3 regions of the Metabacillus sp. 22489 genome follow, and region 3 is predicted to be linked to each of the others. Evidence: predicted binding sites of a transcription regulator. Region 3 holds the regulator's gene; each other region holds the start of a gene.
What was found. Region 3 encodes CtsR, which represses protease genes until heat stress. Its sites were predicted from a motif close to ATGGTCAATAAAGGTCAAACA; they were not measured.

Region 1 (2,278 bases), on a different contig from region 3:
GGAGATAGCTATGGTTGAAAAACAAGTAGAGGTTCACCTTAAATCAGGTTTACAAGCACGTCCTGCTGCATTATTTGTACAAGAGGCAAATCGCTTTGCATCAGACATATTTTTAGAAAAAGACGGAAAAAAAGTAAATGCAAAAAGTATTATGGGCTTAATGAGCTTAGCGATTAGCAAAGACGCTGTTATTACGCTGATTGCAGAAGGTAATGATGAACAAGAAGCAGTCGAAGCATTAGTGAAGTTTGTACAACAAGAAGGATAATATGTATAAAAAGGGCACATCGTATATAACGGTGTGCTTATTTATTTGATCGAAAAATAAAAAAGGTTGTCTAAAACGGTCAAAACCGTTATGAGACAACCTTTTGCTAAATTATTTATTGTTTAATTCATTACGAGTTAAAACTTTGTCAATTAAACCATATTCTAAAGCACGCTCAGCAGTCATGAAATTATCACGCTCTGTATCACGCTCGATAACTTCTAGAGGCTGACCAGTACGTTCAGATAAAATATTGTTTAACTTATCACGTAAGAAAAGAATGCGTTTTGCGGCAATTTCAATTTCAGTTGCTTGACCTTGTGCGCCACCTAATGGTTGATGAATCATTACTTCACTATTAGGTAATGCATAACGTTTTCCTTTTTCACCTGCAGCAAGTAAGAAAGCACCCATTGATGCAGCCATTCCAATACAAATTGTTGACACGCTAGGTTTAATATATTGAATTGTGTCATAAATCGCCATACCTGCTGTAATTGAACCACCAGGGCTGTTAATGTAAATAGAAATATCCTTTTCTGGATCTTCTGCTTCTAAGAATAGTAATTGAGATACAATTGAGTTAGCAACATTGTCATCGATACCGCTGCCTAGCATAATGATGCGGTCTTTTAATAGACGTGAATAAATGTCATATGCACGCTCACCACGATTTGTTTGCTCAATAACTGTAGGGATTAAATTCATTTAAATATTCCTCCTTCATTATCAGAAAGATTGTACGCTAAGTACTTTCAAGTGTTTATTCCTATGTATTTCCATCATACAACTAAGGTCAATAAAGGTCAAACGAAAAGCATAAAAACGTTTGAAAAGATAACTACTCAATAAATATATGTATTAAAAAACAGAACATGTGATTATATTTGCCATTTTTTTGTTTTTTCAAACAGAAAACTTCATTTGTATGTTAAGATGAAAAATGGAATTATACTTCCATAATTTTCATCATACATAAAGGAGAAACGAAATGGAAAGAAACATTACAAAAATCCTCATTATTGTGGGGTGGGTTGTTATCATTGTCGGAGCAATCTGTAATATTGATACAACAATGGATTTAAACAAAACACAATATGTACCAGAGGGAGAAAGTCCGGCTCCAATTCGAATTACTGAAATCTTACAAGATATTTTATATCCTGTTAGAGATGGTTTCATGTTAATAGGGCTAGCCTATTTTATTCGCTTTTTTCAAGCATCAAAACCATCCCGTTCAGAATGATAATAGCCCCCTGATTGACCAAAAAATTTTGGTTACTCGGGGGAAGTTAAATGAATCCAAATTCTACTATTGAAATTTGGACCTAACATGTCGTATAATGATTTGGCTGACTAATTTAATATGCGCTCGTAGCTCAGTTGGATAGAGCGGTGGTTTCCGGTACCACGTCTGCCGGGGGTTCGAATCCCTCCGAGCGCGTCAAAATAGCAAGGGTTGAGACATCTCAGCTCTTGCTATTTTTTTATGTAAGACGCTGTTAAATTTTACTTGTTTGTTCCCTTATGTGGCGTTCGCTTTCCTCTGGCGTCCGGGATCCTTATTAAGTAGGAGCTCCCTTTGACACGCTTCTCTAGGCAGGAGCATCACGGAAGCTTAACAATACGCTTTAGTATTATGTAATACAAATTCATCTTAGTTCGGTATCTCCTTTTCAACTTAACATATTCATATAATAAAAGAAATTTCTCCAGCTTTTTTATTCAATAAGCAGGTGGAACCTTTTGAGAAATCGTTGATAAACTGAAAAAAAGGAGGGGCTAAAATGATGAAAATGGAAAATAAGCAAGTGCCAATCTTGTCAGTGAAAATGACAAAGGAACTGCAGCAGGCAATTACGTTACTACAATATTCAACCGTCGAGCTTTATGAGTATGTACAAGAGCTTTCGTTAGAAAACCCAGTCCTTGAACTATTAGATGTGCCGATTAGAACGATTGAAAGGTTACCGAAAAATATGCAAACGTTTGAAAATACAATAGTGGAAA
Region 2 (2,278 bases), on a different contig from region 3:
ATGATTAAAGCTTCAAATAAATGTTTGAGAATGAAAGAAAGATAATTTTCTAGACTACTTTTCTCTCAATTTGATTTATAAATGTTGGAATATAGTCCTCTGTCCATGAGAATAGTATCAACTCTTTTCCATTCAATACGCCTATATTTTCTGACAAGCATCATTCAGTAGGTAATTTTTTCACTAATAACAAAATAAGTGCTCCTAAACAAACATACCCGAAAATTGGATATAATAATGTAATTAATGAACTATAGCCGATTTTGCTAATAAACGCAGCGATACATAATATCCCACATATTATCGTCATTCCTGGTATTTTAAAGTACGAGTTTATTTGTTTTTCAAGCCCGTACAAATTTCCAATAACTGATGTAAATACCTCGCCATAAATAACTGCAATATAAATGAAATAAATAGCAAAGAACGTCGTTTTCATTACTTCTGCCATTGGAATATCATATTGTGTTAAATGTGGTAAGCTTGATAGTGCAAAATGACTGCTTATTAAAACAATCATTAAAAATACCCCCCCAAGGAACCCTCCTCTTTTTAATACTTGCTCATCATTAATCTCTTTAGCTAATGGAACAAGAACAGCTGATGCCATTGTAATATTAAAAGCGGCATATGAAAATGCTGATATAATCCATTTAACAGAACTCGACTCTTCATGTGGTAAAAGTAGAATTGATTCGATGGAAAATGATTGAAAAGCAAGGAAGATACTAAATGTAATTAACATCGGGACTACTATGATATTGACACTAAACAACCCTTTGATACCAAACGCCATCACTAATATTGTTAGCAAAATTGTGACGATTACACCGATTCTTACTGATAATCCTAATTGTTCTTTAAAGATTGCTCCCGCTCCGGAAAGCATAATAGATGTTAATCCGAATAACACTAGCATCATAAAAAGATTCACAATCCCGCCGAACTGTTTGCCGAATAAATACGTCATTAAATCTTGATAAGAATTTGCTTGAATTCTCTTTGATAAAATTAACATTTTCGTTCCTAGTTTTATAAAAAGTATTCCCGCTAAAAAAATCCCTGCAAGTCCATATATTCCATGTTTAGTGAAAAACTCAACAATTTCCCTTCCAGTTGCAAAACCAGCACCTACTACTGTTCCGACATATACTGCTGCAACTTGTATTGAAGATATCCATTTCTTCATATTATGTACACCTCTCTAATCGTAAACAAAGCTTGTATCATTATATGAAGGAATACTCAGATAATGCTCTTTCTCTTCCCGGTATGGAAAAAATTACATCTTTCTTATCATAGGCAAAATACTTGAAAGTCAAAAAAGGTCAAAGTATACTATAGTCAAAGATGGTCAAATTGACCGCTTCTTTTTATCACACATTGGTCAAACTTAGTCAAAGCTTTGAGGATTCATTTTAATCTTTAAGCGTAACTAATTGGAAATTTTTAAAAAGAAAGGGATGGTTTTCGATGATGTGTGAAAAATGTCAAATGAATAAGGCTACAATTCACTTAAACTTGCAATTAAATAATAAAAAAACAGAGGCTGCATTATGTCACGACTGTTATGCAGCATATAAACAATCAATTCCAACTGGATTTGCAAATGGATTTTCTTCATTTCCATTTGACGAATTATTTAAAGGATTCCAAGCAAATGCTCCTTTTAATCAACAAACTCAAGCACAACCTCAGAAAAATGGTGGTGGAGGTATTCTTGATCAGCTTGGTCGTAATCTAACACAAGCTGCTCGTGCAGGTCTGATCGATCCTGTTATTGGCCGTGATGAGGAAGTTGAACGAGTCATTGAAATATTAAATCGTCGCAACAAAAATAACCCTGTCCTTATTGGTGAGCCAGGTGTCGGTAAAACAGCGATTATCGAAGGTCTTGCCTTAAAAATTGCAAACGGGACAGTGCCAGCAAAACTAACAAATAAAGAAGTATATTTATTAGATGTCGCTTCTTTAGTTGCAAGCACAGGAATAAGAGGTCAATTTGAGGAAAGAATGAAAAAAATCATTCAAGAGCTCCAGCAAAAGAAAAATATTATCCTTTTCATTGATGAGATTCATCAATTAGTTGGTGCAGGTTCAGCAGAGGGTTCTATGGATGCAGGCAATATTTTAAAACCAGCTCTTGCCCGTGGTGAGCTTCAAGTCGTTGGTGCGACAACGTTAAAGGAATATCGCACAATTGAAAAGGATGCAGCATTAGAACGACGTTTCCAGCCTGTTACCGTCCATGAGCCATCAGTTGAAAAAGCAATTGACA
Region 3 (2,278 bases):
GAAAAAGTCTATAAAGAAAGGCGACTATCCGTCCAAAAAATGAACGGATAGTCGCCTTTTTCGTTTACGATCTTGAAATAAAATTAAAAAACGTAAGTTTTTCAGTGGCCTCGTAAAGATTCTGGTCTTTTTTAGAAGCTGTATTAATAAATATAGTAAAACAAAAATTCAAATTTATAAAAAAGAATGTTTGGATGATCTTATAATAGGAGAATGAATAGTGAATTATATTGAGTTATTTAGCCAAGAGACATATACAATATTCTTTCGAATAATTGTTGCAACGTTTTTATGTGGAGTTATTGGTTTGGAAAGAGAATTTAATAATCATCCTGCAGGGTTTCGTACACATCTCCTGGTAGGTATGGGCTCTTGCTTAATGATGATTTTATCATTATATGGATTTAATGAATATATTGAAAGTAACGGGAATATTCGATTTGATCCGGCAAGAATTCCATCATATGTTATAAGTGGAATAGGATTTTTAGGTGGTGGAACAATTTTAGTAAAAGGTGCGACTGTGAGGGGACTAACTACAGCTGCATCTATTTGGATTGTAGCAGGTTTAGGTTTAGTTATTGGAGCTGGAATGTATGGGGCCGCACTTTTTACGACTATTATGGTTTTAATGTGTTTAATCTTTTTAAATCGTCTTGAGAAGTATATGAATAGTAAAAAGTTAAGAAGAAAAATAAAGGTTGTTATAAAATCTAATAAAGGCAAAGTAGATCAGGTAATTAAAAAACTAAATACATATAATTTAAAAATCACAAAAGTTATGTTGACGGAATGTCATAAAAATAGTGAGGGTTTGGTTACTTTAAACTATACAATAGATGTAAATATGCCAACAATTGAACAACATGTAATAGAAAGAATTATTGTCGAAAATCCTGAAATAGAAAAAATATACTAATGGGTTTTACATAAGGTAATTTTGGCAATATTTAAAGTGAAACAGAAAAGTTGAAAAATTTTTCTGTTCGTTTTATAGTAAGATTAAAGTCAAATATAGTCAAAGTCAGTGAGGGGGAGGTAGAGTGAGAAATATTTCGGACATTATTGAACAATACTTAAAACATGTTTTGGATAATAGTGGGAAAGAAATAGTTGAAATTAAACGTAGTGAAATTGCGGATAAATTTCAATGTGTACCTTCACAGATAAACTATGTAATTAATACAAGATTTACAATCGAAAGAGGCTATGTTGTTGAAAGTAAACGTGGTGGAGGAGGCTATATTCGGATTATTAAAGTTCAAGCAAATAATCAAGCACATCTTCTAGACCAAATTCTCCACTTGATAAATCACCGCCTTTCACAAGCAGCTGCAGAAGATATTATCGGTAGACTCGTTAGTGAGGAAGTTATATCTGAAAGGGAAGCAAAGCTAATGTTAAGTGTTATTGATCGCTCAGTTCTGTATATAGATTTACCGCATCGAGATGAATTGAGGGCAAGAATGGTAAAGGCAATGTTAACCTCGTTGAAATATAAGTAGAAAGTAGGGGAGACGGATGATATGCCAGGAATGTAATGAAAGACCGGCTACGTTTCACTTTACAAAAGTGATTAATGGTGAAAAAACCCAGGTTCATATGTGTGAGCATTGTGCTCAAGGAAACAGTGATCTCTTTATGTTTAATGGTAGCGCTGGTTTTTCGTTAAATAATTTGCTTACAGGTCTTCTAAATATGGAAACAGGAAAGGTTAAGCAAGAAAATAATGTTTTTCATTCGAATGATCAACCACACTGTGAACAATGTAAAATGACTCTTCAACAATTTAAAAAGGTTGGTCGATTCGGTTGTTCCAATTGCTACCCGACCTTTAAAAACTATATAACACCAATCCTTAAACGTGTACATGGTGGGAATACAGTGCATGCGGGTAAAATCCCTAAGCGTATTGGTGGCGACCTTCATATTCGAAAACAAATCGAAATTTTAAAAAGTAAAATTAATGAATATATCCTTCAAGAGGAATTTGAAAAAGCAGCAGAAGTAAGAGATGAAATAAAATCACTGGAAAAAAAGTTAAGCAATAAGGAGGGATTGTGATGTCACTCCAGAAATTTACGAATAGGGCAGTTAGTGCATGGATGAAAGATGGTCCAGACTCAGATATTGTCCTTAGTAGCCGAATTCGTTTAGCTAGAAATATTGATATGTATAAATTTCCGACCATTTCAACAAATGAAGAGCTGCAGAATATTTTAACGTTTTTTGAAACAACGTATTCAAGTAAAGGATTCGAACATATTGGTCAATTAGA

Region 1: the regulator CtsR is predicted to act here: its motif matches at 1,061-1,081, upstream of clpP (ATP-dependent Clp endopeptidase proteolytic subunit ClpP).
Region 2: the regulator CtsR is predicted to act here: its motif matches at 1,315-1,335, upstream of ACTJJ9_RS24975 (ATP-dependent Clp protease ATP-binding subunit).

The regions. Positions count from the first base shown of each region.
Region 1 covers NZ_JBQENT010000024.1:23,916-26,193, reverse strand. The annotation lists gene ACTJJ9_RS14690 (HPr family phosphocarrier protein) at 11-268, shown strand; gene clpP (ATP-dependent Clp endopeptidase proteolytic subunit ClpP) at 380-976, opposite strand; gene ACTJJ9_RS14680 (hypothetical protein) at 1,260-1,514, shown strand; tRNA gene ACTJJ9_RS14675 (tRNA-Arg) at 1,637-1,712, shown strand; gene rpoN (RNA polymerase factor sigma-54) at 2,056-2,278, shown strand, end outside.
Region 2 covers NZ_JBQENT010000072.1:8,126-10,403, forward strand. The annotation lists gene ACTJJ9_RS24970 (YkvI family membrane protein) at 161-1,189, opposite strand; gene ACTJJ9_RS24975 (ATP-dependent Clp protease ATP-binding subunit) at 1,474-2,278, shown strand, end outside.
Region 3 covers NZ_JBQENT010000030.1:59,632-61,909, reverse strand. The annotation lists gene ACTJJ9_RS16995 (MgtC/SapB family protein) at 221-919, shown strand; gene ACTJJ9_RS16990 (CtsR family transcriptional regulator) at 1,044-1,505, shown strand; gene ACTJJ9_RS16985 (UvrB/UvrC motif-containing protein) at 1,522-2,064, shown strand; gene ACTJJ9_RS16980 (protein arginine kinase) at 2,064-2,278, shown strand, end outside.